DNA from 2 places in the Pseudoflavonifractor sp. HNCC25GI2 genome. Region 1 is predicted to be linked to the other one. Evidence: riboswitches for the same ligand, from Rfam matches in the RefSeq annotation. Region 1 holds a riboswitch; the other holds the start of a gene.

The links. Region 1 has a riboswitch for cobalamin ahead of AC3YUO_RS05215 (S-layer homology domain-containing protein). Riboswitches for the same ligand answer to the same signal wherever they lie in the genome.
Region 2: it holds a riboswitch for cobalamin, as region 1 does, so the genes downstream of both, AC3YUO_RS03695 (prenyltransferase/squalene oxidase repeat-containing protein) here and AC3YUO_RS05215 (S-layer homology domain-containing protein) in region 1, are expected to answer to the same signal.

What each region holds. Positions count from the first base shown of each region.
Region 1 is NZ_JBYUOW010000003.1:58,166-65,958, reverse strand. Features, by position in the region: gene AC3YUO_RS05225 (ComF family protein) at 1-675, opposite strand, end outside; gene AC3YUO_RS05220 (hypothetical protein) at 672-854, opposite strand; gene AC3YUO_RS05215 (S-layer homology domain-containing protein) at 999-4,412, opposite strand; cobalamin riboswitch at 4,567-4,785, opposite strand; gene AC3YUO_RS05210 (aldo/keto reductase) at 4,889-5,899, opposite strand; gene AC3YUO_RS05205 (valine--tRNA ligase) at 6,064-7,793, opposite strand, start outside.
Region 2 is NZ_JBYUOW010000002.1:245,574-253,366, forward strand. Features, by position in the region: gene AC3YUO_RS03675 (S-layer homology domain-containing protein) at 1-138, opposite strand, end outside; gene AC3YUO_RS03680 (HAD family hydrolase) at 426-1,253, opposite strand; gene AC3YUO_RS03685 (peptide chain release factor 3) at 1,266-2,873, opposite strand; gene AC3YUO_RS03690 (CapA family protein) at 3,018-4,271, opposite strand; cobalamin riboswitch at 4,457-4,677, shown strand; gene AC3YUO_RS03695 (prenyltransferase/squalene oxidase repeat-containing protein) at 4,778-5,773, shown strand; gene AC3YUO_RS03700 (DUF4430 domain-containing protein) at 5,797-6,630, shown strand; gene AC3YUO_RS03705 (energy-coupling factor transporter transmembrane component T) at 6,634-7,491, shown strand; gene AC3YUO_RS03710 (ATP-binding cassette domain-containing protein) at 7,473-7,793, shown strand, end outside.

The DNA of each region.
Region 1 (7,793 bases):
CTGCTCCGCCTTTTCTCCCTTCTGTCTTGCCTGGGCCAGTGTGAGGCACCACACCCGCTGTGCTCCGCCCTGCTTCAGCAGATAGGCGCACTCCCCCAGCGTGGAACCAGAGGTCACCACATCGTCCACCAGCAGCAGCCGCTGGCCCGACACCTGCACACCGGCGCGCAGACGGTAGGCTCCCCTGGCGTTTGCCTCCCGCTGGGCCTTCTCGGTAAGAGAGGACTGGGGCTGGGTGTTGCGGACTTTCTCCAAAAGAGGCACCACGGGCACGCCAAGCTCCTTTCCCACCGCCCGGGCCAACAGCTCCGCCTGGTCAAACCCTCTCTGACGAAGCCGTTTTCGGCTCAAGGGCGTCCAGGTAATGGCGTCCGGCATCTCCGGCAGATGATCCCGGGCACATTGGGCCATCAGCGCTCCAAAGGGACCGGCGCTGGCCCGGCAGCGGTGAAACTTGTAGTGGTGCACCCCATCCCGCACCCGGTTCCGGTAAGCAAGAGGGGAATAGCAGCCGTCGGCAAACTCCACGCTGCGCTCCGCCACCTTTTCTGTCAGCCAGGGCAACCCGGTCTGACAGTCGGGACAGAGCCCCGCTCCGGGCTCTTCCAATACTTTATGGCAGAAGGGACATTTGGGCGGAAACAGCAGATTCAGAATTGCCGTTCCCAACCTCATTTCAGTTCCTCCTCGGAAATTGGCCCGTGTTCTTTTTCAAATTCACGAATACAGGTCAGAATTAAATAATACGCCTGCCCGTTAATGGTTCTCCCTTCGTACTTTGCAATGTAGCGCAGTTTTTTGTGTATTTCGGGAGCAACACGCAATCCAATATTCTTAACCTCTCTTTTGTCCATAACCATAGCTCCTATCTGCATTTAAAATGTGGAATTATGGTATATGATTTGCAAAATAACAGTTTTAATTTGCATGCTTTTGCATGCACTTTTTTGTGAAAACAATCCCGCTGGTTCAACCAGCGGGATTGTTTTTGCACACTATTATACGCTCTTCAGCATCCAGGCCACAAACTGGCTCACCATGACAGCGGCCTCCGCCCGGGTAGCGGTCCCGCCCGGATTCAGATTGCCCTCGGGCGTTCCGCCCAGGATCCCGGCGCTCACTGCCCAGGACATAGCCTGCTGGGCCCAGGAGGAAATTTCCTCCTCATCCCCAAAGACTTCCAGAGAAGCACCTGTGCCGGTGCTCAGCTTCATATACTGTGCGTAGCGGTACAGCATCAGGGCCAGCTGTTCCCGGGTAATGGCATCATTGGGGCCGAACTGGCCGTCCCCATAGCCGGAGACGATACCCGCCTCCACTGCCCAGGCCGTTCCCTGGGCATACCAGGCATCTTCGGCCACATCGTCAAACAGGCCCGCTGTCTTCTGGGCTCCGGCGTCCTCCAGAGCATACAGGACGGTCACGACCATCCCTCGGTTCAGCGTCTCGTCGGGGGCGAAGCTGCCTCCGCCCACACCGGAGAATAGCCCGCGTCCGGCGGTAAAGTCCACCGCGTCGGCATACCAGGCGTCCTCTTTCACGTCATTGAAGTCACTGACGTAGTCCACGACTTTAACGGTGGCGCTCTCATCCAGCATCAGGTAGGCCGTGCCGTCCTGAACCACGGACTTCTTGACCACTTCCTGTGTGCCGTCGGCGTGGACAATCACCAGCAGATCACCCTCGGAAACCTTAGGGATGGTCACCAGCACAGAGCCGGTGCTATCCTTGGGCAGGGTCACCTGGTAGCTGCCGTCGGCCTGCTCTTTGATCTCCGCACCAGTGCCAGTCTGTGTCCCCCCGTTCCAGGATTCGGAACCATAGTCTTTACTATAATCATCCGTATAGAACCATGTAATCTCCTTGCTGGATGTCAGCACATACTGTGCAGACGACTGCTGGGGGACCTGGCTGCCAACCATATACATCCAACCAGAGGTAGAAAAGCGTCCCTGTTCTTCCCATCCACCGATGGAAGAAAAATATCCTCCGGAGACTTCCTTGTATTTCACTCCCTGCCGGTCCAACGCCTGAATTAATACATCGCGCACGGTGCTTCCGGACTCCACCTTCATAGGCATGGACAGCTCCAGCAAATCCGTATACAGTGCACGGTCATTCTTATAGATATACATCCGATCTGTATCTGTCGGAGGCACCATGACCTTAAGCGTGACATTGATGTATTTGGTGCTCTCACCACCTCCCTGGCCTCCTTCAGAAGTCAGAGACACATAGACGGTTTTGAGCTGATGGGCACTCGCCTCATCCTCTGTCACGGTGAACTTGCCTGTCTTGCTCACATAACCTTCGCAAGACACAGTGTATGTGTAGTCACCAGCGGACAAATCGTACAGCTGACCGGTCTTTGCGGTCTCCTCTCCGTCGCTTCCGGTCACTACAACCGTTGCCTCTCCGGGTACCACAGTAAGTTTTACCGGACATGCCTCCCAGGACATCTGTGCCCCGGTCTTGGGAATAGAGGTAAAGTCATATACCGAATAGGCCGACTGCTTCTCCACTACGCCGGTCATAGCGATCAATGCCCGGAAACACCGCTCGGTTGTCCCGGCATTGTCCTGCCCTTTGTAGGTAAAGGCCGTATTATCCTCATTCGCTTTGGAAAGAATTCCGTCCTTCAGACTGGTTCCGGTAGTCAAATTCTGAATGGTGGCAGGGTCTACCCCAATGGCGCTCAGTCCAATGGCTACTTCCGCCGAAGAAATTCCTTCATCATAGCTATTGGGATATAAACCGTTTTCCTGGATTGTGTCACGCAGATATTGCACCGCCCGGTCCAACGCCTGTGTGACTGCATCCTGTTTGCCATAATATGCAGCCAGTCCCTGAATCGCCATTCCCATGGTATCATAGCCCCAGGTAATGTCCCAGCTGCCATCCTCTTTCTGCAATCCCAGGAGATAGTCAACAAGTTCCTGCTCCTGTTTTTCGGTTCCCCATTCTCCCTGCTGGTAAGCCAACAGAACATAGGGTGCGGTGTAGACAAAGAATGTATCCTCCGGATCCCAGGTACACGCCTTTAGCTTTTCCACTGCATTTATGGTAGTCCCATCCACCAGTGTCAGTGCAGTGGGATCAACTCCCAGAGATGAAAGAATCAAGACCCCTTTCGCGCACTCTGCCATGGAGGGATCCCCGGAAAGCGTCAAAATGGTCTGATCAATATAGGACTCCCGGACCTGGCTGTCCAGTTTGGCTCCCTCAGGGCGAATCATCGCATATGCGCCCATGTCCATGATCGTCCACTCACTGCTGTTGGTACGATAGCTGTCAGAAATATTGGAAAGAAGCGCTTCTTCGTCCCCAACGGTTTGAACTGCATCAATAATCTTAAATGAATACCAAGCACTCACCGACGGGTTAGATTCCGCTTTTACCTGTATCATACACAGGTTGCAGCTTTTGGTGGGCATAATTTCTCCTGCTTCACTGACAGTGAAGCAGTCTCCTCCCACGATCGCCTCATAAGTCACCGCCTGGGATGCGTTCTCCGGCAGCACTGTGTGGGTAATCGTATAGCTTTGCCCCACGGTTAATTCTTCTAAATTATTGGACACGTCAACTTTCTCGGGGACCGCTTCGCCCCGCACTGCTGACTCTAGATTCCGAAGAGCCCCCTCCAACTTTCCTGTGGGCGAATTGCTGCCACCCCAGATGGCCGTCTGCATCGAACACAAATAGTTCAGTATCAAGCCACTTTTTAATGTTGCGGTGTCATCCGCTTCTTCCAGCTCCGTGAGAACCGACTTTCCCTGCGCGATGGCATTTTGAAGGGCTTCCCAATCTCCTGAGAACGTATCCTCACTCAGCTGCTCGGCCTCGATTAGTTCTTCCTTCAGGCCATAATAGGCATCTACAAAGGGAATGTCAAAATTGGTCCACTTTTGTCCTACATAACCGCTGTACGCTTGATACTGAAACAGCACTGTACAATCCTCTGTTACCTTATCATTTTGAATCCCCGTTCCGTCCTGATTGTCTACGGTATAAGTCCAACCGGCATACTGGAACAAATCGGAATAAGTAGCACCAAGGTTCTCGCAAAGTTCCTTGATCTCCCCAATATCACCTATACCGACTACATAGCCATTTTCTACGCCGCCGAACCCGGTATCATACTCAACCGTAAAACCGCCCTTCGTTTTGGCTGCTTCGAGCACGTCATATATAGTGCTGCCAACGGACACGGTCACCGTTTGATTGGTAGGGAGGCTCAATTCGAACATTTCTGCCAGAACTTCCGGCTCGCCCACAGAACGATAGTCAAATTTCATCTCGACTGTAACCGTTCCGTCTTCTCCTCCCGCCGCCCAGGCGGTGCCGGGCAGCAGTCCCAGCAGCATGACCAGGACCAGCAGCAAACTGAGCCCCCGTCTTCTTCCTTTCCTCATAAACACATCTTCCTTTCCTGGCGGCATACCGCCAATACACACTGGGTCAACCGCCGGAAAGGGAAACAAAACGCCGCGGCGGCCCATGATGGACTGCCGCGGCCTTTTTCCGCGTTCCTTTCGGCTGCACCATACCGCCCCAATCCCGGGGGCTCGGGTACACTCCTCTCAAGCAGGTCTTCTGACTTTGCGCGTTGGAACGGATTATTTCCGCTCCAGTCTCCTCCGCCTTCTCAGGTTTCCCCAATGACCGGCTTTCGCCTGTGGAAGAGACGAAACACGCTTACAGCGGCGGTCCCGTCCGGGATTTCCACCCGGTTTCCTATTCTCCCCCGTGGGCCCCACGCCCACGGAGACACTTGAGATTTGATTGGCTTGTACCTGAAAATTTTACCCAACTTCCCGTTCCTTGTCAACCTTCCCCGGAAAGACAGACGCCGCGGTCCAAACCGAACCGCAGCGTCTGACACATTTACTCACTTCAAATAGGTCTGATAGTCCTGGTAGTTCTGCTCCAGAAGCCGGGGGGTATCCAGTCCGTAGGGGCACTTCTTGACACACTGGTTACAGTGGAGGCAGTCCTTAATCTTCTCCATCTTGGCCTGATACTCCGGACTCAGCCAACCGGCCGTGGGTGCCCGGCGGAGCATCAGGGACATGCGGGCACAGTTGTTGATCTCAATCCCCACGGGACATGGCATGCAATAGCCGCAGCCCCGGCAAAAGTCCCCAGAGAGCTCTTTCCGGTCCCGCTCAATGATTTCCCGGTACTCCTCCGTCATCTCCGGGGGATTCTTCACACAATCCAGGAACTGTTCCAGCTCCCAATCGTGCTGAACGCCCCAGATGGGCAACACGTCGGGCTGCTGCTCCATGAAGGCCGCCGCCGCATAGCCGCTGCGGATAAGTCCACCTGCCAGGGCCTTCATAGCGATAAAGCCCATGTTGGCCGCCCGGCACTTGTCCACCAGCTCCTGCTCCTGAGGTCCGGCCAGATAGCTGTATGGAAACTGGAGAGTCTCATAAAGCCCAGAATCAATGGCCTCATGGGCCACGGCCAGACGGTGGTTAGTGATGGCAATATGCCGAATTTTGCCTTGTTTTTTCGCCTCCAGAGCGGCATCATATAGGCCGTCCTCCCCTCCGGGTCTGGGGCAAAAAGCAGGGTTATGGAACTGATAGACATCGATGTAATCCGTCTGAAGCATACGAAGGCTCTGCTCCAGGTCCTTCCACATCCCCTCCGCCGTTACCGCGGCGGTCTTAGTGGCAATATAAATTTTATCCCGCATGCCGGCAAAGGCGGCACCTACCTTCTCCTCACTGTCGGTGTAGGCCCGGGCGGTGTCAAAATAATTCATCCCTCCGTCGTAGGCCCGGCGGAGCAGACGAACCGCCTCTGCTTCCGTGATGCGCTGGATGGGCAGGCAGCCAAAGGCCTGCTTTTGGGCCACGATGCCGGTGCGGCCCAGGGTAACCGTTGTCATAAAAATCCCTCCTCACAGGTTCGTTTCCTATTTTTAATTAAACGTCCATTTCTTGCCTGTGTCAACCCAAAGAAAATGGGGCGCCGTGTTGCCACGGCGCCCCAGAAGCGAAACAAAGTTTCGCAGAGAGTTCTTTTGCCTACTTTTCTTGAAAGAAAAGTAGGTTACATGCCCTTAAGCTGCTCCTCCAGCTTGGCCACCAGCTCGGTGAGCTTCACGGAGCGCTCCCGCTCCGCCTCCACCACATTGGCGGGGGCCTTGTTCACAAAGCCGGGGTTATTGAGCTTGGTGTTCAGCTTCTCCAGCTCTGCGGTGTTCTTCTTCAGTTCCTTCTCCAGGCGGGCCTTCTCCTTCTCCAGGTCCACCAGCTCACCCAGAGGGATGAACATCTGGGCAGCGTGGGTAACCACGGCTACCATGCCGGCAGCGGCAGGAGCCTGGTCCGCGGGAACAATGGCCACGTCGCTGGCGTAAGCCAGCTTCTTCAGGAAGGGCACGCCCAGGCTGAAGACCTGCTCCTCCTTGGTGGCCACGGTGAGGTGGGCCTTCTTGGAGGGGGGCACGTTCATCTCGCTGCGGCGGGTACGGACAGCCCGGATGGCGTCCATAATGATCTCCATGGCCTGCTCCTCCTGGGGGAAGTCCAGGGCGGGGTTCGCCTTGGGCCAGTCGGAGAGCATGAGGAAGTCGCCCTCATGGGGCAGAGCCTGCCAGATCTCCTCGGTGATGAAGGGCATAAAGGGGTGCAGCAGCTTGAGCATCTGGGTGAGCACATAGCACAGCACCTGCTGGGCCCGGACCTTGCTGTCCTGGTCGTCGCCCTGGAGGCGGGTCTTGGTCAGCTCGATATACCAGTCGCAGTAGTCGTCCCAGATGAAGTCGTAGATCTTCTGCGCGGCCACACCCAGCTCATACTTGTCCATGTTCTCAGTGACCTCGGGGATGACCCGGTTCAGCTTGGAGAGGATCCACTTGTCCTCCAGCTCCAGCTTCTCCGGCAGCTCACACTTGTCGATGGTCAGGTTCATCATGAGGAAGCGGCTGGCGTTCCAGATCTTGTTGGCAAAGTTGCGCATGGCCTCGCACCGCTCGGTGTAGAAGCGCATGTCGTTTCCGGGGGAGTTGCCGGTGACCAGGTTGAAGCGCAGGGCATCGGCGCCGTACTTGTCGGCAATCTCCAGGGGGTCAATGCCGTTGCCCAGAGACTTGGACATCTTGCGGCCCTTGTCATCCCGGACCAGGCCGTGGATGAACACGGTGTGGAAGGGGGGCTTCTTGGTCTGCTCGCAGGCGGAGAAGATCATCCGGGCCACCCAGAAGAAGATGATGTCGTAACCGGTGACCAGCACGTCGGTGGGATAGAAGAAGTCCAGATCCTCCGTCTTGTCCGGCCAGCCCAGCGTGGAGAAGGGCCACAGGGCGGAAGAGAACCAGGTATCCAGCACGTCGGGGTCCCGGTGGATGTTCTTGGAGTGGCACTTCTCACACTCGCAGGCATCCTCACGGCTGACGGTCATGTGGCCGCAGTCGTCGCAGTACCACACGGGGATCTGGTGGCCCCACCACAGCTGGCGGGAGATACACCAGTCATGGACGTTCTCCATCCAGTTGGTGTAGGTCTTGGCAAAGCGGTCGGGAACGAACTTGACCTCGCCGTCGTTAACCACCCGCAGGGCCTCCTCGGCCAGGGGCTTCATCTTTACAAACCACTGGGCGGAGATGATGGGCTCCACGTCGCTGTGGCAGCGGTAGCAGGTGCCCACGTTGTGCTGGTGGGGCTCCACCTTCACCAGGTAGCCCTGCTCCTCCAGGTCGGCCACGATGGCCTTGCGGGCCTCGTAGCGGTCCATGCCGGAGTACTTGCCGTAGCCTTCCACCACCTTGCCGTTGTCGT
Region 2 (7,793 bases), on a different contig from region 1:
AAAGGCCTGGGTGATTTCCACATCACCGGAAAGAAGCCCGGTATCGCTGCCCCCCAGGGCGGCGGCGGGCAAGGTCAGCTGGCCGGCCAAAATCAGCGCGGCCATGGCGGCGGTCATACGCCTTGCATGCAATTTCATATTTCCTCCCGCTTTTCAATAAAGATAATTATTTGTAACTCATTGTCCGCCTATTATATCGGAGGACCCCTGGACTGTCAATGGAAAAACTGCTGGAAACCCCTCCATTTTTTCCATGTTTATTAGCAGAAAGGTTTAATATTGCAGAAAATCAAAACAAAACGCCCGTTTTTTGAAGATTCACCCATCATTGTTGTAGGATTTTTATCCGGCATTTGTATCATAAAGTGCCATTTTTTGAGGCAGTGGGCAAAAAAACGTCCGCAGACGTGTCTGCGGACGTTTTTTTAAATCAGAAACCACTGGTTGAGTACCTGGGCCACTCCATCCTGCTGGTTGTCCCCGGTGACGAGGTCAGCCGCCGCCTTGGTGGCCGGATCGGCATTGGCCATGGCCACCCCCACGCCGGCGGTTTTCAGCATGGAGATGTCGTTGGTACCGTCTCCAAAGGCGGCCGTCTGGGCCGGATCCAGCCCCAGCACCTCACACAGGGCCAGCAGCCCGTGGCCCTTGGTGGCCCGGGCGTCGTTGAGCTCCAGGTTCTCCGGCATGGAGATGGACAGCACCGCCTCCGGGTACCGCGCCTCCAGCCAGGCCTTCACCCTGGCCCGCTCCTGGAGGTCCGGGAAATAGAACTGCATCTTCTGGATGTCGCTGCCCGCGGCCCGGACCGTCGCCCGAAAGTCCTCGCAGCGGTGGCGGGTCAGGCGCACCAGGCGGATGGACTCCGGGTCCCGGATGTAGTGCTCCAGGTTGTCCAGATAGCGCCCATCCATATACCCGTCGTCGTTCTGGAAGCAGTCCACCGTAGCGTCGATGGACCCCATATCGTCAAAAATGCGCTCGGCCGTGGCCAGAGGGATCTCCGCCCGGTAGAGGACCTTGTCCTCCTTCCGGTCATAGACCTTGGCCCCATTCATCAAAATGAAGTACCGCAGAAAGGGCAGCTCCCGCACCATCTCCGGAATCCCCCGGTAGATGCGCCCGGTGGCGATGACGATCTCCGCCCCCGCCCGGGCCGCCCGTTCCAGGGCCGCCCGGTTGCCCGGAGAGAGAGTCTTCTCATGGGTGAGCAGGGTGCCGTCCAGGTCGGTCAAAATAAGCTTCGGCTTCATGCCCTCACATCCTTAAAACTTGGCGCCGCCAAACTCCGCCAGCTGCAGACCCTTGTTCCGGTCCTGCACCCACTGGATGGACCACTGGGAGGCGAACAGCAGCAGCTGATTGCCCTTGTAGTCCTCCACCAGCTTGGCGTCGTTGGGCAGGAGCAGGTCCTCCTCCTTGAGGGCGGGGGCGTCCTCGTCCTCCTTCACAATCCAACGCAGGTACTCGTAGGGCAGGCCCTCCTTGTAGAGCTCCACGTTGTACTCGCTGCGCAGCCGGTACTCCAGCACGTCAAACTGCAGGGTACCCACCACGCCCACAATGACCTCCTCCATACCGGTGTAGGGGGTCTTGAAGATCTGGATGGCGCCCTCCTGGGCAATCTGCTCCACGCCCTTCAAAAACTGCTTGCGCTTCATGGTGTCGATGGAGCGGATGCGCTCAAAGTGCTCGGGAGCAAAGGTGGGAATGGGGTCAAACTTGAACTTCTTGCTGGGGGAGCACAGGGTGTCACCGATGGAGAAGATGCCCGGGTCAAAGACACCGATGATATCGCCGGCGTAGGCCTCCTCGATGATCTCCCGCTCCGCGGCCATCAGCTGCTGGGGCCGGGAGAGGCGGATCTTCTTGCCGCCCTGGACGTGGTAGACCTCCCGGTCCGCCTCAAACTTGCCGGAGACCACCCGCATGAAGGCGATGCGGTCCCGGTGGGCCTTGTTCATGTTGGCCTGGATTTTAAAGACGAAGGCGGAGAAGTCGTCGTCAAAGGAGTCGATGATCTCGTCTCCCGCCTTCCGGGGCAGGGGGGCGGTGGTCATGCGGAGAAACTCCTCCAGGAAGGGCTCCACGCCGAAGTTGGTGAGGGCGGAGCCGAAGAACACGGGGGACAGCTTGCCGTGGCGCACCCGCTCCAGGTCGAAGTCGCAGCTGGCGCCGTCCAGCAGCTCAATCTCGTCCACCAACTGGTCCCGCTTGCTCTGTCCGATAAGGTCAGCCAGGGCGGGGTCGTCGGGCTCAATGACGGTGGCGGTGGCCGCCCGGGCGTTGGTGTTGGAGGTGAAGTGGATGACCTTCCGGTTCTGCCGGTCGTAGACGCCCTTGAACTCCTTGCCGCAGCCGATGGGCCAGTTCATGGCATAGGTGTCGATGCCCAGCTCCTTCTCCAGCTCCTCGCACAGCTCAAAGGGGTCCCGGGCCTCCCGATCCATCTTGTTGATGAAGGTGAAGATAGGGATGTCCCGCATGGCGCACACCTTGAACAGCTTCCGAGTCTGGGCCTCCACGCCCTTGGCGGCGTCGATGACCATGACGGCGGAGTCGGCCGCCATGAGGGTGCGGTAGGTATCCTCAGAGAAGTCCTGGTGGCCGGGGGTGTCCAGAATGTTGATGCAGAAGCCCTCGTACTGGAACTGCATCACCGAGGAGGTTACCGAGATGCCGCGCTGCTTCTCAATCTCCATCCAGTCGGAGGTGGCGGCCCGGGTGTTCTTCTTGCCCTTGACCTGGCCGGCCTGGGCGATGGCTCCGCCGTAGAGCAGGAACTTTTCCGTCAGGGTGGTCTTACCTGCGTCCGGGTGGGAGATGATGGCAAAGGTTCTCCGGCGCTTGATTTCCGATTCGTACTGTGACAAAAGGGTCCACTCCCTTACAAAAATTCTGATTAAGCAAATTATTTTACCACAAAAGCGCCTGCTCCCGCAAGGGGAGGGGGCGTTTTTTCCAAAAAAGGACGGCGGAGGACAGGGCGTTTCTGTCCTCCGCCGGGCGGTTTCCGTTTATGCGGCCAGGTCTCCCTCCGCGCCCAGAATCTTGTGGGCGTGATCCAGGGCCTCCTGAAGCTTTCCGTAGGCGGCCTTGTCCACCAGGGTGCTGGTGCCCGCCTCATACTCCTCCATGGCCTGGTGGATGTTCAGCAGGAAGCGCTTCTCCCCCACAGGGGCGCTGTCCCGGTGAATCATGTAGTAGGGCACATAGCCCACCTTGGTGACAGAAGTGGTCCCGTCGGGGGCCTTGGTGAGCTCCAGGTCCAGGATGGCGGTGGTCATGGTGGCGGGGGCGGGGTCATACTGGTTGGAGATGAAGTTGCCCAGGGAGTAGCACACAAAGCCCTCCCGCTCCTGTCCGTCCCAGCCGGTGACCGAAATGGTCTCGTAGGGCTGGAGCACGTGAGGGTGACCCCCCAGCACCAGGTCGGCCCCCTGCTCCACCAGGAACTTGGCCAGCTCCGTCTGGTGGCTGTTGGGAGAATTCTGGTACTCAATGCCCCAGTGGATCATCACGGCGATGAGGTCGGTGTCCAGGCCACGGGCGTACTCCAGGTCGGACTTCAGCCGGTCGTAGTCCGGGTTTTCCAGGGTGGTATAGTAGTCCAAATTGAAGAGGTTGGCTGCGTACATCTTGTCCGAGTCCAGCTGGAAGCCGTTGAGGCCGTAGGTGTAGGACAAAAAGGCCACCGAGATGCCCCCCACGTCGGCCACATGGATGCCGTGGTTTTCATCCAGCTCCTCCTGGGAGCGCTGGGTACCCACGTGGGCCAGGCCGATTTCATCCAGCACGTCCAGAGTGCGGTTAATCCCGGCAATGCCCTTGTCCCGGCAGTGGTTGTTGGCGGTGGACAGCAGGTCAAAGCCCGCCTCCTTGGCCCCGTACGCCAGGGCGTCAGGGGAATTGAAGGCGGGGAAGCCGGAGTACTCCGGCCCTCCGGCCAGGGTGGTCTCCAGATTGGCCACGGCGTAGTCCGCCTCCTCCAGCTGCTGGGCGGCAAACTGGTACATGTGGCTGTAATCGTACTCCCCCGTCTCCGCCACGTAGGCGTCCTTGGTAATGGGCATGTGGCTCATGATGTCTCCGGCCACCATCAGCCGGGACACCACGGGCTCGGGCTCGGGTTCCGGCTCCGGCTGGGGGTCGGGCTGGGACTGGGCAGCGGAGGACTGGCCCTCGCCGGCGGGAACTTCGCCCCTGGGCACATGGGCACAGCCGGAAATCAGCAGCGCAAAAGCAAGCGCAGCAGCAAGCAATTTTTTCACGGGAATTCTCCATTTCCGTCGGTAAAATTTTCGCCGCCGGGGCGGACCGGACACGGGCCGGGCCGTCGAATGGCGTCGAAGCGGGTCTGACGCCCCCATTATATCTGTACCATGGGAAAAAGTAAAGCCATCCCAGAAGGAAAGGCGGTTGACAAGGGCGGCGGGATCCCGTAATATTTTCCATAGAATTTCACACACGTCCAAGTGTCCCACCGGGCGGGAAAGCCCGGCGGGAAGAATAGGAAACCGGGTGCAAAGCCCGGACGGTACCGCCGCTGTAAGCGGGGGAAAGGCGCGGGCGGCGAAAGCCGGTCATTGGGGAGACCTGAGAAGGCTCCGCGCCCCGGACCGGCTCCGGCCGGACCCTCCCGCAAGTCAGAAGACCTGCTTGGACCCCTGCTCCGCCCCGCCGGGTCGGGGCACCTTGGTACGCGGAAAACGGCCGCGGCGGCAGCTGCCGCCGCGGCCTTGTTTACACTGGAATCCAAAAAGGAGGCCACTTCCCTATGAAACGAACCATCCGTCTCTTTTCCGTTTTGGCTCTGGCCGCCGCCCTCACCCTGGGGACGGCCCTGCCCGCTCTGGGGGCTCAGACGGCCCAAATTGACCAGGCTCTGAGCCGAACCGCCGCCTATGTCTCCGCCGCCGTGCCCAGCCCCCAGGTTTCCTCCATCGGAGGGGAATGGGCGGTGCTGGGTCTGGCCCGCTGCGGCCAGCTCACCCAGAGCCAGCGCGCCGCCTACCTGACAGCCCTGGAGACCACCCTGGAGGAGACCCAGGGTGTGCTGTCCCAGCGGAAGTACTCCGAGTACGCCCGGGTGGTGCTGGCCCTCACCTCCTTGGGGGAAGATCCCAAGAGCGTGGGAGGCTATGACCTCATCACCCCCCTGCTGAACACGGAGATGGTGGAGTGGCAGGGTATCAACGGCCCCATTTTCGCCCTGCTGGCCCTGAACAGCGGGGATTACGCCGGGACGGAGGCGAAGGAGTACTACCTCCAGGCCATTCTGCAGGCCCAGGGGACGGACGGAGGCTGGTCCCTGGCGGGGAGCAAGGGAGACCCGGACGTCACCGCCCAGGCTCTCCAGGCCCTGGCTCCCTATGAAGCCACCAGCCCGGAGGCAGCCCGGGCCATCCAGCGGGGCCTTGCCTGTCTGGAGGCGCTCTTCCGGAACGGCTCCTTTGTCACCTCGGAGAGCTGCTCCCAGGCTCTCATCGCCCACGCCGCTCTGGACCGCACCGCCCCCCAGAGCTTGGTGGAGGAGCTTCTCTCCTACCAGCAGTCCGACGGCAGCTTCGCCCACCTTCCGGGTGGAAAAAGTGACCTGATGGCCAGCGAGCAGGCTCTGTGCGCCCTCACCGCTCTAGCCCGGCAGGAGCGGAACCTCTTCCCCCTCTACGACATGACCGCCGCCGGGACGGAGCAGGCCAATTCCGACTTACTCACCGCCCTGTTCCGGGCCCGTCCCGCCTGCGCCGCGCCCGACCCCCGGGCCGCCTGACCCAGGCTTAGGAGGAGACCACGTTGAAGAAAAAACAGATCATCATCGCCGCGGTGGCCGTGCTCCTTGTGCTGGCCGCCGCCTTCTGGTACGGCGGGGACGCCCCCGGCCTCCAGGGCTGGAGCCTGTCCCAGGATTCCTCCCAGAGCGCCGCCAGCTCGTCCCAGAATTCTTCCGCCGATTCGTCTGACCCTTCCTTCTCCGCGGAGCCGGAGGGGGACAACTCCGCTTCGGACGGCGCATCGGTAGAGGGCAGCACCTCCGGCGAGGGCGACCAGCCCGCTCCTCAGGAGCCTAGCTCCTCCGCCCAGGGGCAGAATGCCCCGGACCAGAGCACGTCCACACCTGACACGTCCTCCAAGCCGGAGGAGACAACGCCCCCCACCGACCCCAAGCCCGAACCGGAGACCCCCTCCTCCAGCCAGAACACTCAGCCGGAGGAGCAGGCCACCACCTGCTCCATCTCCATTGTCTGCTCCACCGTGCTGGACCACCTGGACTGGCTGACCCCGGGCAAGGAGGACATTCTCCCCGCCGGCGGCGTCATGCTGGCGGCCACCGAGGTGGAGCCCCAGGAGGGAGAAACCGTCTTCTCCCTCCTCCAGCGGGTCACCCGGGAAAATGGCATTCCCATGGAGGCCAACTTCACCCCCGGCACCGGCTCTGCCTATGTGGAGGGCATCGGCAACCTCTATGAATTCGACTGCGGCCAGCGCTCGGGCTGGCTCTACTTTGTCAACGGCATCTCCCCGGGGTACAGCTGCTCGGAGTACACCCTGAAGCCCGGGGACCGGGTGGAGTGGATCTACACCTGCGACCTGGGCCAGGACGTGGGCGCTACCGTGGCGGGGGGCTAGGCCATGACCTTTTCCAACTGCCATCCGGCGGTGCCGGCCCTGTGGTTTGCCCTGGTGCTGGCCTTCACCGTCACCACCTTCCATCCCCTGCTGCTGGGAGTGGCACTGCTGACCTGCTGGCTGTGGTGGGGACGGCTGGGGGAGCGGCCCGGGACGGGGCGGCTTCTGCCTCTGCTGGTGCTGGCCGCCCTCTTTAACCCCCTGTTCAGCCACGCGGGGGTGACGGTGCTGGCCTATTTTCCCAACGGCAACCCCCTCACCCTGGAGTCGGTGCTCTTCGGGCTGGGGGCCGCCCTGATGCTGTGGGCCGCCCTGGCCTGTGTGGGCTGTCTGGGCCGGGTGATGACGGCGGACAAGTGGATGTGCCTGCTGGGCCGGGCCGTCCCCATTTTGTCCCTGCTGCTGTCCATGACCCTGGGGGCCATTCCCCGGCTGCGGTCCCGGTTTGCCCAGGTGTCCGCCGCTCAGCGCCGGGTGGGCCACCGGGGGGATACCGGACTGGAGCGGGCCCGGCTGGGCCTTCGGAACCTGGGCGTGGTGCTGGCCTGGTCCATGGAGGACGCCCTGGTGCGCTCTGACTCCATGGAGGGCCGGGGCTACGGTCTGCCCGGCCGCACCAGCTACACCAATTACCGCCTGGAGTCCGGGGACCGGGAGCTGCTGATCTTTCTGGCCTGTACCGGGGGCTACCTGCTGCTCATGGGGCTGCAGGGTGCCCTGTCCTGGCAGTACTACCCCATGGTGAAATGGAGCGGTCTCAGTCTGTGGTCCCTGTCCGCCCTGGTGGACTGGACCCTGTTATGCGCCCTGCCCCTGTATCTGGAGTGGAAGGAGGAACGGAAATGGCACAGCTCCAACTGAATGACCTGACCTTCTTCTACCCCGGGCAGACCGCCCCCGCCCTGGACCAGGTGAACCTCACGGTGGAGCGTGGGGAATTTCTGGTGCTGTGCGGCCCCTCGGGCAGCGGAAAGAGCACCCTCCTGCGGCTTTTGAAGCCCGCCCTCGCCCCCCACGGCCGGGTGGAGGGCGCCCGCCTGTGGGAGGGCCGCCCTCTGGAGGAGCTGGACCGGCGGGAACAGGCCCAGTCCATCGGCTTTGTCCTTCAAAGCCCGGAGGAGCAGATTGTCACCGACAAGGTATGGCATGAGCTGGCCTTCGGC